Regions from separate parts of the Shimwellia blattae DSM 4481 genome, predicted to be linked through region 2. Evidence: predicted binding sites of a transcription regulator. Region 2 holds the regulator's gene; each other region holds the start of a gene.
What was found. Region 2 encodes CRP, which controls carbon source genes, mostly activating them, when cyclic AMP is high. Its sites were predicted from a motif close to ATGTGANNNNNNTCACAT; they were not measured.
Positions count from the first base shown of each region.

Region 1 (4,746 bases), 1.7 Mb from region 2:
GGTTATCAAAATAAACAGTGTCGGGATCGCTTCCAGACAGCGGCGTAGAATAAATTTTAACATTGCTTATACCTTCTGGCAGTGCCTTTGCCATGCTGGTTAAATAAGACACAGCGGGACGGCTGTTTTACCGTCCCGCGTTTTGCCATTAGTGTTTAATAATATATAGATTTTTTGTGTAAATATTATCCATCGGGTCTTTACCGGAGTATCCCCCCACCCAGGGCTTCACCAGACGGGCATTCACGTAGTAATACACCGGTACTATTACTGAATCTTTATCCAGCTGTTGCTCGGCCTTATTATAGAGATCCGCGCGCTGAGATTCATCCGTCACTTTCAGGGTTTCCGCCATAATACGGTCAAAGATCGGGCTGTTATAATGTGGCGTGTTAAGGGAGTTACCGGAGAGCATCATATTCAGGAACGAGCTTGGCTCGTTATAGTCGGCGCACCATCCGGCCCGGGCCACATCAAAATTGCCCTGATGGCGGGTATCGAGGAAGGTTTTCCACTCCTGGTTTTCCAGCTTCACATTCACCCCGAGGTTTTTCTTCCAGACGGAAGCCGCGGCAATCGCCAGTTTTTTATGCAAATCCGAAGAGTTATACAGCAAATTAAAACTCAGCGGTTTGCCCTCACCGTATCCGGCTTCGGCCAGCAATTTTTTTGCTTCCGCATTGCGCTTGTCCTGGCTCCAGGAGAACCACTCCGGCCGGGTCAGGCTGGCGCCATCCGTATATGGCGGGGTAAAGCCGAAGGCGGGTAAATCCCCCTGCGCTTTGACTTTATTCACGATGATATCGCGATCAAGGCCCAGCTTGAGTGCGGTGCGCACCCGTGCGTCGGTAAACGGCGCCTTCTGGTTATTAATCTCGTAATAATAGGTGCAGAGATAGGGGTCAACGTGGACCTGGTCGGGGATCTCTTTTTTCAGCTTCTGGAACAGCTCAATGGGCATGCTGTTATAGGTCATGTCGATTTCGCCGCTGCGGTAGCGGTTAACGTCTGTGACTTCAGAGGATATCGGCAGGTAGGTCACCTGGTTCACCACGGTGCTGGCGTTATCCCAGTATTGGGGGTTGCGCACCATGACGATGCGTTCATTCACCACCCAGTCTTTTAAAAGATAGGCACCGTTGGTGACGATATTTGCGGGCTGGGTCCACTTCTCGCCCCACTTTTCCACCGCCGGCTGATAGACCGGCGACATGGCCGGGTTAACCAGCAGCTTATAAAAGTACGGCACCGGCTCGCTGAGGGTCACCTCCAGGGTGTGGTCATCCAGCGCCTTGACCCCCAGCTCCGCGGGCGGTTTTTTCCCTTCAATAATCGCATCCACATTCAGGATATGGCCGTACTGCGGGTAGCTGGCATAGGGGGATGCGGTTGCCGGATCCACCAGGCGCTGCCAGCTGTAGACAAAGTCCCGGGCGGTCACCGGCTCGCCGTTTGACCATTTGGCCTCTTTACGCAGGTGGAACGTCCAGACTTTAAAGTCTTTATTTTCCCAGCGTTCAGCAACCCCCGGGATCGGGTGACCGGTCATCGGGTCAGAAATCACCAGCCCCTCAAATAAATCGCGGCTCAGGTTTGCCTCCGGCACCCCTTCTATCTTGCCCGGATCCAGTGACTGTGGCTCTGAGCCATTATTGCGGACGATGGTTTGTTGCTCTGCAAGGCTTACCCCTTGCACAACCCGGGCAGCCTGGGTGGCGCTACTGGCAAACAGCGCCAGCAGCACCGCTGCGCTGAGGGTGTTTCTGGTGGTGATGATGGTCATTGTGTTGTTACTCCGGTCATTATTATTACTGGCTCAGGCCAGCTTATTGTGATGACACCGGTCTCTTTTATCGCGCTATTCCGGTTAGTGTGCTCTGAAAATAACCTGCCGGATGGTCTGACAACCGAGGGGTGTTCTGCCGGAAAATATCAAAAGCCCGGATAGCGCGCCAATATAAATTGCGGATTTGTTAATCAATCCGCTTTTATGATAAATCCCGCGCACGGTGCACCGCACGCGCGGGAATAATGAACAAAGGGGATCAGGTTACGCCAGCAGGCCAGGGAAAATAGATTTAATACCGGTAACAATAAACTCAATGCCCAGCGCCATCAGCAGCAGGCCCATAATACGGGTAATGACGTTGATCCCGGTTTGTCCCAGCAGACGCACCAGCCAGGGGGCCGCGCGGAACAACAACCAGCAACACAGGGCAAACAGCGCAATGGCCACCGCAAAGCCGACAATATAACTCCAGCTGTGGTAACGGGTTCCCCAGACAATGGTAGAGCTGATTGCCCCGGGCCCCGCCATCAGCGGTAATGCCAGGGGCACAACGCCGACGTTTTCACGGATTGCCGTTTCTGATTTTTCCTGCTTATTTTGTTTATCTTCCCCCAGCTTTCCGCTGATCATCGACATGGCAATGGTCACCACCAGGATGCCACCGGCAATGCGGAATGAATCAATAGAGATGCCAAACATGCTGAGGATAGCGTCGCCAAGTAACAGGGATGTCCAGAGGATAATCGCCACCGACAGGCTGGCGGTGAGGTTTGTTTTATTCCTTGCTGGCGCAGTCTGATAACTGGTCATACTGATAAAGACCGGCAGGATCCCCATCGGGTTGACCAGAGCGAATAATCCAATAAAAAATTTAAAATAGACTGCAAAATCAAACAGAGGATTTGTCACCTGTAACTCCGCAAGTGAACCAGTAGATGTCCGGCGTAGAGTAAAGTAAAAGCCCGGGATTCTCCAGCCTATTTCCCGTATCTGTGATACCTGCCGGTAATGCCAAAATACCGGCAAATAGATGTTACTTAATTGTCATGTTATGGATGATTTACGATTCATGACAGTCATTGTCACGCAGCGGTGATATATATGTATGGGTAAACAGCATGCTGAAAGGTGTCAGCATTGGTTATTTTTGACAGAGATCACAAAATCACTACTCAAAAATAGGTAATCTTGGCTCACATTAAGAAAAATGAGTCAGTATCATGCCCCGGCGGATACACAGCTCTTTTAGCAAATCATTCGGGCATTTTTTGTTTGCAGCGCAATGACATAGCAACTGCCCGTCAGACAGCTATACTGACGTGTCCGATAGCTGATTTGCTAAAAGAGTTTAACATTATCAGGAGAGCATTATGGCTGTTACTAATGTCGCTGAACTTAACGCACTCGTAGCCCGTGTGAAAAAAGCCCAGCGTGAATATGCCAACTTTACTCAGGAACAGGTTGATAAAATCTTCCGCGCTGCCGCTCTGGCTGCCGCTGATGCCCGCATCCCGCTGGCTAAGATGGCGGTAGAAGAGTCCGGCATGGGGATTGTGGAAGATAAGGTTATCAAAAACCACTTTGCTTCCGAATATATCTACAACGCCTATAAAGACGAAAAGACCTGCGGTATTCTCGAAGAAGACAAAACCTTCGGTACTATTACTATCGCTGAGCCTACCGGCATCATCTGCGGTATCGTTCCGACCACTAACCCGACCTCCACGGCTATCTTTAAATCGCTCATCAGCCTGAAAACCCGTAACGCCATTATCTTCTCTCCGCATCCGCGGGCGAAAAATGCCACCAATAAAGCGGCAGATATCGTACTGCAGGCGGCCATTGCTGCCGGTGCACCTAAAGATATCATCGGCTGGATCGATGAACCTTCCGTTGAGCTGTCTAATGCGCTGATGCATCACCCGGATCTGAACCTGATTCTGGCGACCGGTGGCCCGGGCATGGTTAAAGCCGCTTACAGCTCCGGTAAACCGGCTATCGGCGTGGGTGCCGGTAACACGCCAGTGGTTATCGACGAAACGGCAGATATCAAGCGGGCAGTTGCCTCTATTCTGATGTCTAAAACCTTCGACAACGGCGTTATCTGTGCCTCTGAACAGTCTGTTGTGGTGGTTGACTCCGTATACGACGCGGTGCGCGAGCGTTTCGCGACCCACGGCGGCTATATGCTGCAGGGTAAAGAGCTTAAAGCCGTTCAGGATATCATCCTGAAAAATGGCGGCCTGAATGCGGCCATCGTTGGTCAGCCTGCGGTGAAAATTGCCGAAATGGCGGGCCTGACCGTACCGGCCAGCACCAAGATCCTGATTGGCGAAGTTTCTGTGGTTGACGAGTCTGAGCCGTTTGCTCACGAAAAACTCTCCCCTACTCTGGCAATGTACCGCGCGAAAGATTTTGAAGATGCGGTTAATAAAGCAGAGAAACTGGTCGCCATGGGCGGTATCGGCCATACCTCCTGCCTGTATACCGACCAGGATAACCAGCAAGAGCGCGTTAACTACTTCGGCCAGATGATGAAAACGGCCCGTATCCTGATTAACACGCCAGCATCTCAGGGTGGTATCGGTGATCTGTACAACTTTAAACTCGCCCCTTCGCTGACGCTGGGCTGTGGTTCCTGGGGTGGTAACTCCATCTCTGAAAACGTTGGTCCTAAGCACCTGATCAACAAGAAAACCGTTGCTAAGCGAGCTGAAAACATGTTGTGGCATAAACTTCCGAAATCTATCTACTTCCGTCGTGGCTCTCTGCCTGTCGCCCTGGATGAAGTGATTACTGATGGTTGCAAACGTGCACTGATCGTGACTGACCGCTTCCTGTTCAACAACGGCTACGCTGACCAGATAACCTCTGTACTGAAAGAAGCCGGTGTGGAAGTGGATGTCTTCTTCGAAGTAGAAGCAGATCCGACCCTGACCATCGTGCGTAAAGGCGCG
Region 1 covers NC_017910.1:1,972,659-1,977,404, reverse strand. The annotation lists gene oppB (oligopeptide ABC transporter permease OppB) at 1-63, opposite strand, end outside; gene oppA (oligopeptide ABC transporter substrate-binding protein OppA) at 149-1,783, opposite strand; gene EBL_RS09180 (YchE family NAAT transporter) at 2,051-2,698, opposite strand; gene adhE (bifunctional acetaldehyde-CoA/alcohol dehydrogenase) at 3,160-4,746, shown strand, end outside.
Region 1: a site for CRP is predicted at 2,935-2,952, ahead of adhE (bifunctional acetaldehyde-CoA/alcohol dehydrogenase). Genes of this name have one in related genera too.

Region 2 (4,746 bases):
GGTGATGCACGGTAAAACATCGCCGGTGACGCATCATCATCAGGGGGTTTTTCATGGCCTGAATAACCCGCTGACTGTCACCCGCTACCACTCGCTGGTGGTGGAGCCCGGCTCCCTGCCGGACTGTTTCGAGGTGACCGCCCGTAGCGATGACGGTGAAATTATGGGGATCCGCCACCGGGAGTGGGATCTGGAAGGGGTGCAGTTCCACCCGGAAAGCATCCTCAGCGAGCAGGGCCACGCGCTGCTGGCCAATTTCCTCAGGCGCTGAATTTTTATTGCCATTAAATGATTTTTTATGCATATTTTGTGATTATCTTTTCATGTCGCAGTACGCATAAAATGGATGGTCACGAATGGCAACTGAACAATCAGCAATTACCCGCGCTACTTTTGATGAAGTTATTCTGCCGATTTATGCGCCGGCAGAATTTATTCCGGTAAAAGGCCAGGGAAGCCGGGTGTGGGATCAGGCCGGGAAAGAGTATATCGATTTTGCCGGGGGGATCGCGGTGACCGCGCTGGGGCATTGCCACCCGGCGCTGGTGGCGGCGCTGATCGACCAGGGGCAGACCTTATGGCACACCAGCAATGTCTTCACCAATGAGCCTGCCCTCACTCTGGGCAAAAAACTCACCGGGGCCACCTTCGCCGAGCGCGTGGTGTTCCTGAACTCCGGGACAGAGGCGAACGAAACCGCGTTTAAACTGGCCCGCTACTACGCAAGCACCCGCCACAGCCCGTACAAAACCAAAATTATCGCTTTTCACCACGCCTTCCATGGCCGCTCACTGTTTACCGTGTCGGTTGGTGGCCAGCCTAAGTATTCCGATGGCTTCGGGCCGAAACCGGCCGATATTGTCCATGTGCCGTTTAATGATTTAGCCGCCGTGAAAGCGGTCATCGATGATCATACCTGTGCCGTTGTGGTGGAGCCTGTCCAGGGGGAGGGCGGGGTCTGCGCGGCAACGCCGGCGTTTTTGCAGGGGCTGCGTGACCTGTGCGACGAGTACCAGGCCCTGCTGGTCTTTGATGAGGTGCAGTGCGGCATGGGCCGCTGCGGCGAGCTGTTTGCTTATATGCACTACGGGGTGACCCCGGACATTCTGACCAGCGCCAAAGCGATTGGCGGCGGCTTCCCGGTGAGCGCCATGCTGACCACCGAAGAGATAGCCTCTGCCTTCCATGTGGGCTCGCACGGCTCCACTTACGGGGGCAACCCGCTGGCCTGTGCGGTGGCGAATGCGGCATTTGATATTATCAACACGCCTGAGGTGCTGGGCGGTGTTCACCATAAACGGGATCTGATGGTGAAGCATCTGCACCGTATCGACGAGCAGTACGATGTCTTTAGTGATATTCGCGGTATGGGGCTGCTTATTGGCGCCGGGCTGAAGCCGACATTCCGGGGTAAGGCGCGGGATATTCTGTACGCCGCGGCAGAGGCCGGGGTGATGGTGCTCAATGCCGGGCCGGATGTGATGCGTTTTACACCGGCGCTCAATATTGACGACAGGGATATTGACGACGGGATGGCCCGCTTTGCGGATGCGGTTGCCCGGGTGGCTCAGGGCCTGTAGCAGGCAGAAAAAAGGCGCGTTGCCGGTGGCACGCGCCCTGTAAGACGGCGGGATTAACGGGTCCCGTAAACGACGATGGTTTTACCGTGGGCAGAGATCAGGTTCTGATCTTCAAGCATCTTCAGGATGCGGCCTACGGTCTCGCGGGAGCAGCCGACAATCTGGCCAATTTCCTGACGGGTAATTTTGATCTGCATACCATCCGGGTGGGTCATGGCATCCGGCTGTTTAGCCAGGTTCAGTAAGGTCTGTGCGATACGACCGGTCACATCCAGGAAGGCCAGGTTACCCACTTTTTCTGAGGTGACCTGCAGACGGCGGGCCATCTGTGAAGAGAGGCGCATCAGGATATCCGGGTTAACCTGAATCAGCTGGCGGAATTTCTTATAGGAAATTTCAGCAACTTCACAGGCTGTTTTGGCGCGTACCCAGGCACTACGTTCCTGACCTTCTTCAAACAGACCCAGTTCGCCGATAAAATCGCCCTGGTTCAGGTAGGACAGGATCATCTCTTTGCCTTCTTCATCTTTGATCAGAACGGCAACGGAGCCTTTGACAATGTAATACAGGGTTTCCGCCTTTTCGCCCTGATGAATCAGCGTACTCTTCGATGGATACTTATGAATGTGGCAATGGGACAAAAACCATTCGAGAGTCGGGTCGGTTTGCGGTTTGCCAAGCACCATGCGCAATTATCCTCTTGTTATCTTGACTCCAAAGCGCGGGTTCTGCCGTCTCTGGGGCTGCAATCGTTAAATAATCCCCACCCTGGGGTAACCGGCAGAGGGTCTGCCTCTGTGAACTGATGTTCCTGTTCGCGTATCCGCATTGTGCGGTGGGTGTATTGCTACACATCCTGGTTGTTTTAGCATAGGTTTCCGAAAGTGTCTCCTGTTGTCTCGCTTCAGCTTGACCCAGGTCGTCTTCTGTTGCCTGTTTTCTTTCAGGCGCATACCCTTGTAGAAAAGTTTTGTCCACGGAGTAATAAAAATGCAAGCAAGAGTTAAATGGGTTGAGAGCCTGACATTCCTCGGGGAGTCCGCTTCCGGGCATCAGGTTTTGATGGATGGCAACTCCGGCGATAAAGCGCCAAGCCCGATGGAGATGCTGTTAATGGCCGCCGGTGGCTGTAGCGCCATTGACGTGGTGTCTATTTTGCAAAAGGGCCGCCAGGATGTGAGCGACTGCGAAGTGAAGCTGACTTCGGAGCGCCGTGAAGAGGCACCGCGCCTGTTTACGCATATTAATCTGCATTTCGTGGTGACCGGCCATGAACTGAAAGACAGCGCAGTGGCGCGCGCGGTGGAGCTGTCTGCGGAGAAGTATTGCTCAGTCTCGCTGATGCTGGGTAAAGCGGTAAATATTACCCACTCCTACGAAGTGGTTGAGAAGTAACAGAGTGTACCTGCCGGGCAGTGCGTAACAGATTGCCCGGCGGCACTTAGCGAATCTCCGGGCGCTGTAGCCCGCCGTCGGTAATTTTCTTCCCTTCCATAATGCGCTGCACCAGCGGCAGCATAATCAGCTCCATTGCCAGCCCCATCTTGCCGCCAGGCACCACCAGGGTGTTGATATGCGAAATAAACGAGCCCTGCAACATGGCCAGCAGCCAGGGGTAATCGATATTCTCCAGGTTGCGGAAGTGGATAACCACGAAACTTTCATCCAGCGAGGGGATACCCTTTGCGGCAAAGGGGTTGGAGGTATCCACCGTTGGCACCCGCTGGAAATTAATATGGGTGCGGGAAAACTGCGGGGTGATGTAGTTGATATAGTCCTCCATGGAGCGCACCACCGACTCCATCACCGCCTCCCGGGAGTGCCCCCGCTCGCTGGTGTCGCGGATAAGTTTCTGGATCCATTCCAGGTTCACAATCGGCACCACCCCCACCAGTAAATCCACATGGCGGGCTACGTCGTTGCTGTCGGTCACCACGCCGCCGTGGAGCCCTTCATAAAAGAGCACGTCGGTGGGTTCGGCAATGGGCTGCCAGGGGGTGAAGGTGCCCGGGGTCTGGTTCCAGGGGACCGCTTCATCATAGGTGTGGAGGTATTTGCGAAATTTACCGCGCCCGTGCTGGCCATATTCGGTGAAGGTCTGCTCCAGCAGGCTGAAATCGTTCGCCTCCGGGCCGAAGTAGCTGATATGGCGCCCGAGATCCCGGGCCTTGCGGATTGCCATATCCATTTCCGGGCGGGTATAGCGATGGAAACTGTCCCCTTCAATTTCTGCCGCGCGCAGGCCAAGCTGGGAGAAAATTTTCCTGAAGGCCAGGCTTGTGGTGGTAGTACCGGCACCACTGGAACCGGTAACGGCAATAACCGGGTGTTTCGCAGACATAACGACAGCTCCTGGGTTAGCAAACAACAGGCAAGTAAGCGCACTAATGTAGTATGCAGTATAGCTGGTCGCCAGGGGGGCGCGGGGCTATCCCCGGAACTGTGAGCGGGGCATTATATTAATGGTTTCATGCAGTTCAGACCAGACCAGCACCGCTTCGCCGCTTTCCAGCTGGCGCCTGACATCGGCGACTTTTTGCGCGAGGGAACGCTCCTGTTCACCATAATCGGTCCCTTCCCGTAATACAAAGGATTCGAGAAGATTCTCCAGGGTGTCGGGATCCAGCTGCTGCCAGGGAATTAGCATGAGGGTTTGTCCAGATAAGTGTGTAACCAGGCCGGAATGCGTTTTTCCAGCCACATCTCCGGCTGACGCCAGCTACCGCTAATGAACCCTACATGGCCGCCATGTTCTGTGAGCTGGTATTCAATATTTGCCGGTAATCCGGACGGATCCGGGATCACGTGGTGGTCCATAAAGGGATCGTCTTTGGCGTGGATCATCAGCAGTGGCCGGGTGATATTGGGCAGTAACGGCATGGCGCTGCACTGGCGGTAGTAGTCCAGCGCATCGGCAAAGCCGTGAATTTTCGAGGTGATCAGGTCATCAAACTCTTTGATGCGCCGCACTTTGCGCAGCCGCGAAAGGGGAATAGGCAGCGAGCCCGGGTAGGCTTTCAGCTTGCGCGAGGCATTGGCTTTGAGCAGGTTGAGCAGGTAGCGCTGGTAGAAGCGTGAAAAGCCTTTTTCCATATGGTAGCAGCACTGCTCCAGCATCAGCGGGGCGGAGACAATCACCCCGGCATCCAGCCGGCAGTCACGGCCC
Region 2 covers NC_017910.1:289,194-293,939, forward strand. The annotation lists gene pabA (aminodeoxychorismate synthase component 2) at 1-271, shown strand, start outside; gene argD (bifunctional acetylornithine/succinyldiaminopimelate transaminase) at 357-1,580, shown strand; gene crp (cAMP-activated global transcriptional regulator CRP) at 1,634-2,266, opposite strand; gene EBL_RS01240 (OsmC family protein) at 2,571-2,975, shown strand; gene EBL_RS01245 (phosphoribulokinase) at 3,022-3,921, opposite strand; gene EBL_RS01250 (YheU family protein) at 4,009-4,227, opposite strand; gene EBL_RS01255 (hydrolase) at 4,221-4,746, opposite strand, start outside.

Region 3 (4,746 bases), 1.1 Mb from region 2:
GATCAACCCCGGCGGCAATCAGATCCTTGCGCATGGTGACCGGCTCATTGTAGCTGTTCGTGGCGTTGTCGCCGCTTAACAGCAGGTAGTTTACCTTGCCGCTGTTATAGGCATTGAGCGCCCCCTGGATCCGGTAGCGGTAATACTGGTTGATCACCCCGGTGCGGTAGTATTTGGCGGTGCCCAGCACCACGCCAACCTGGCGGTAGGGCAGGGCCTGCAAATCATCATAAACGTAGGGGGCGGTTTTCCAGCTGATCCAGCGATCCAGGCCAAGCGCAGTCAACAGCATGACGCCGATAATAACCAGCAGACTGAAAAACAGGCGCTTCAACATGAACTTGCGGACTCAGTACCTAAGTGAAAGTAATCTCAAGGTACTGTACCGCCCGCCTCAGCGCAAGGCGTGTGCGAGCAGGTGCGGACTTTTTCGCCAGGGAGGGCACGAAACCCCCCCGCAGCGTGATCAGGCAGGTAAAACGCGCTCAATATTCGTGCAGCCGAGGGATTTTAACGTGGCGACGGTGGCGTCCCACTGCACCAGCAGTGCACTGGCCCGCTCAGCCAGTACCGCCCGGCGGATATCCCGGGGCTGATAACCGGTAAGCCACGCCAGATTCAGCGCGGCCTGTAGCGGCGGGAGCGAGGGATTATAAGCTGCGTTTTCCGCATAACTGCCGGTTACCCGGGTGCCGTCTTTCATTTCCAGCGCCACACCCGAAGGGGAGTCGCTATAGGGGGCATGGCTGCGGTTGGCTGCCGCAATGGCCGCCTGGGCCAGGGCGTCGCCTTCTCCCCGCAACCCGTGGTCCACCTCATCAAGCAGCAGGGTGGTTATCTCCAGATCCCGTGGCCCGAACGCATCCGGTAAATAGTGGCCCAGGGTGTCGGGCTGGCGGCCGGGCAGGTGGATAGCCAGCCCGGTGCCGCTGTTCAGCTCATTCATAAACTGGCGGCAGTGGCCGCAGGGGGTGTAGTTCACGGTAATATCGGTCAGCTGGCGTTCACCGCGCATCCAGGCGTGGGTAATGGCGCTTTGTTCCGCGTGAATGGTCTGCTGCATGGTAGTGCCGGGGAACTCCATATTGGCCCCCAGATAGAGGTTACCGCTTACCCCGCGGGCGACAGCGCCAACATTAAAATGCGAGATAGCCGTATGGGCGCAGGCTGCGGCCAGGGGCAGTAACGCAAAGGCCAGTGCATTATCGTCCAGGCCGCTACGCTGCTTAAGCTGCGCGACGGTGGCGGCACTGAACATGGCCGGGAAATGGTCTGCCGCCAGCAGCGGCCCGAGGGCTGAACGTAACGGCGCTGGCATTGCCGCCAGCACCGGCTCAAAACGAGGATCCATGGCTGTGCCTCATAGTCAGTAACGGACCCGCAGTGTACGGGCCTGGTGCAACTTTATATGTGATCCTCGTCTATCAATTAATGCAAGAAATGTAATTATTGTTTGTTTTATGTGTGTTGGCTCGCATTTAGCCGAAGATCGCCACAATCACCGGGAACAGGAACGGCGCAACAAGCGAGGTAATAATCCCGCAAATTACCAGCGACAGTGAGCTGAATGCCCCTTCCTGGAAGTCCATCTCGGCACAGCGGGCGGTCCCCAGGGCGTGAGAGGCGGCCCCCATGGATAACCCGCGCGCCGCCTTGGTGGTGATGCGCATCAGGCTCAGCAGGGTAGGGCCAAATACCGCACCCAGGATCCCGACGAAAATCACACACACTGCGCTGATGGCCGGAATACCGCCAATGCTGCTGCTGACTGCCATGGCGATAGGCGTGGTGACAGACTTAGGCATAATCGAGGCGGCAATTTGCGGGGTCGCCCCCAGGGACAGGGCCACCGCCGTACCGGTGCACATGGCAACCAGGCTGCCGAAGAAGCAGATGGCAATAATGGATTTCCAGCGGGCGCGGATCTGGTGTAGCTGCTCATAAAGCGGGAACGCCAGGGCAACCACGGCCGGTTGCAGCAGATCATTAAGAATTTTGCTGCCTTTAAAATAATGGTCGTAAGGGATATGGGTAAACATTAACACTGGAATGATCACCAGCATGGAAACCAGCAGCGGGTTTAATAACGGGTTTTTAATTAATGATCCCAGTTTCCGGGCCCCGAAAAATACCAGCAGCGTTAAAGGCAACGACCACCAGATATAACTCATCATTTTTTACCAGCCTCTCTGTGACCAATAATTTTTTTCTCACCGTGGATCAGGTGCGAGCTCCAGCTGACCACCACCAGCACCACTAATGTACTGATAACGCAGGAGACCACCACCGGCCCAAACTGGGTGCGCAGCAGGTCAAAATATTGCATAACCCCAACACCGATAGGGACAAACAGCAGCGCCATATAGCGGATAAGCACATAGCAGCCGGGCATTACCCAGTCAGACGGCATAATTTGCAGCCCCAGCAGCACGAATAAAATCAGCATACCGATAATGCTGCCAGGGATAGTGATAGGAAGCAGGGAGGCAATGCCAATCCCCACATACAGACAGATATAAATCAGGACAAACGCCCGGGCATACTGCCAGATGGTTAATAGTAACTTGTACATGGTGCTCACTCTCTGAAGAACGCATTCATCATACAATTAAACCCTGAAATGTGCTACCGATCACATCATGAATTATGAGCATAACAAAGATTCCGTTAGTGCACGGTATTGCGTGAGGAATTGTTCGCCACTGGTCAGCGTTCTGGTTGTTGCTGAAGGTGCAGAATAAAGCGCTGCAGCGCCGTGGAGGCCTGGAGATCTTTGCGCCAGAACACCCCGACGCTGCCCTGCTGTTCAATGCGCGGCAGGGCCAGAATGGCAAGCTGGCCCTGGCGGGCGTAACGCCGGGCCAGGCGCCAGGAGAGAATGGAGATCATATCGCTGCTTTGCAGCATATTGAGGGTGACATTCATGGAGGCCGATTCAATGGTGTTTTCCGGCATCATGATGCCGTTATCCACCAGCGCGCTGTCGATACTGATACGGATAGGGGTACTGGCAGGCCAGACAATCCAGCGCCAGGAGGCGAGCGCATCCCAGCTGATACCGCTCTGGCGGGCGAGGGGATGATCGGTACGCGCCACAAAACAGACCGGCTCGGTATACAAAACCCGGTAATTGAGCGGCAGATTCAGCGCCTTGCCGCCCACCCGCCCGACCACCACATCCAGATTACCGGCCAGCAGATCCTGTAGCAGCGGCGTCATCACCATTTCAGCTATCTGCAGGTTCAGCTCCGGCATCTCTTCCAGCAGATTCAGGATAGCCTGGGCCACACAGTCGGTCGCCACCGGTGAGCAGCCCACTTTAAGGCTGCCTACCATCCCGCCACGGCGAAACCGCTCCAGCTCACTGCGCGAGCGCTGCACATCGTTGATCACGCGCTGGGCGTGCTCCAGCAGTAATTTGCCGCCCTCCGTCGGGCGCAGCCCCTTACGGTGGCGCTCAAACAGGGCAAAGCCGACATCCTCTTCCAGGGAGAGCAACCATTTGGAGAGCGCAGGCTGGGTGATATTCATCATTCTGGCAACCTGAGTCAGGTTGCCCTGTTCGGCCATCATCACCAGTGTCTGCCAGTGGTGTAAGCGTAATTTCTGGGTCCAGTCTGCCATCCATAACCTCCGGGTTATACCTCTGCCTGAAATACCATTGTACTTTGCATCCCTTCAGTTACAACATCACAACATAAGTAAAACAAACACAACATCTACCCTATATTATCGAGGCACACATTATGACCCTGCGACGTGAGCTCCAGGTGCTGATCGACAGCGCCCCGGTGAGCGCCATTCAGTGGCGCGTCATCATCTGCTGTTTTCTGGTGGTGATGATGGACGGTTTTGATACCGCCGCAATTGGTTTTATTGCGCCGGATATTCGCCAGCACTGGCAGTTAACGGCCGCAGATCTGGCGCCGCTGTTCGGGGCTGGTCTGCTGGGGCTGACGGCGGGTGCACTGCTGTGTGGCCCGTTATCGGACAGATTTGGCCGTAAGCGGGTGATTGAATACTGTGTGCTGTTTTTCGGGGTGCTGAGTTTCGCGTCTGCCTTTGCGCCCGATCTGCACACCCTGATTATTCTGCGCTTTCTGACCGGCCTGGGCCTGGGTGGGGCGATGCCAAACACCATTACCATGACCTCTGAATTTCTGCCCGCCCGCCGCCGCGCGGCGCTGGTCACGCTGATGTTCTGCGGGTTCACCCTTGGCTCGGCGGCGGGGGGAATATTCAGCGCCCTGCTGGTGTCGCTGATTGGCTGGCACGGCATTCTGATTGTGGGCGGGGTGCTGCCGGTTGTGCTGGCGGTGGCCCTGTTCTTCGTGCTGCCGGAATCCCCGCGCTGGCAGGTACGCCGGGGGGCAGACTCCCGCCTGGTTGCTGCCACCCTCAGCCGCATTACCGGTGAGAGCTATCACGGGGTCACCTTCTACCTTAATGAGCCGCCTCCGTCCAGAAACAGCGCCGCAGCCCTTTTTGCCGGGCGCACCGGTCTGATAACCCTGATGTTATGGACCGCCTTCTTTATGAGCCTGTTGATTGTCTACCTGCTGAGCAGCTGGATGCCAACCCTGCTGAACCATCGCGGCATTGATTTACAGCACGCCTCCTGGATAACCGCCGCATTTCAGGTGGGGGGCACTTTCGGGGCGCTGCTGCTGGGCGGGCTGATGGATCGCTACAACCCCTTCCGGGTGCTGGCCGCCAGTTATCTGCTGGGTGCCCTGTGTATCGTGA
Region 3 covers NC_017910.1:1,414,893-1,419,638, forward strand. The annotation lists gene sanA (outer membrane permeability protein SanA) at 1-337, opposite strand, end outside; gene cdd (cytidine deaminase) at 467-1,351, opposite strand; gene EBL_RS06540 (CidB/LrgB family autolysis modulator) at 1,479-2,174, opposite strand; gene EBL_RS06545 (CidA/LrgA family protein) at 2,171-2,572, opposite strand; gene EBL_RS06550 (LysR substrate-binding domain-containing protein) at 2,707-3,624, opposite strand; gene mhbT (3-hydroxybenzoate transporter MhbT) at 3,747-4,746, shown strand, end outside.
Region 3: a site for CRP is predicted at 1,409-1,426, ahead of cdd (cytidine deaminase). Genes of this name have one in related genera too.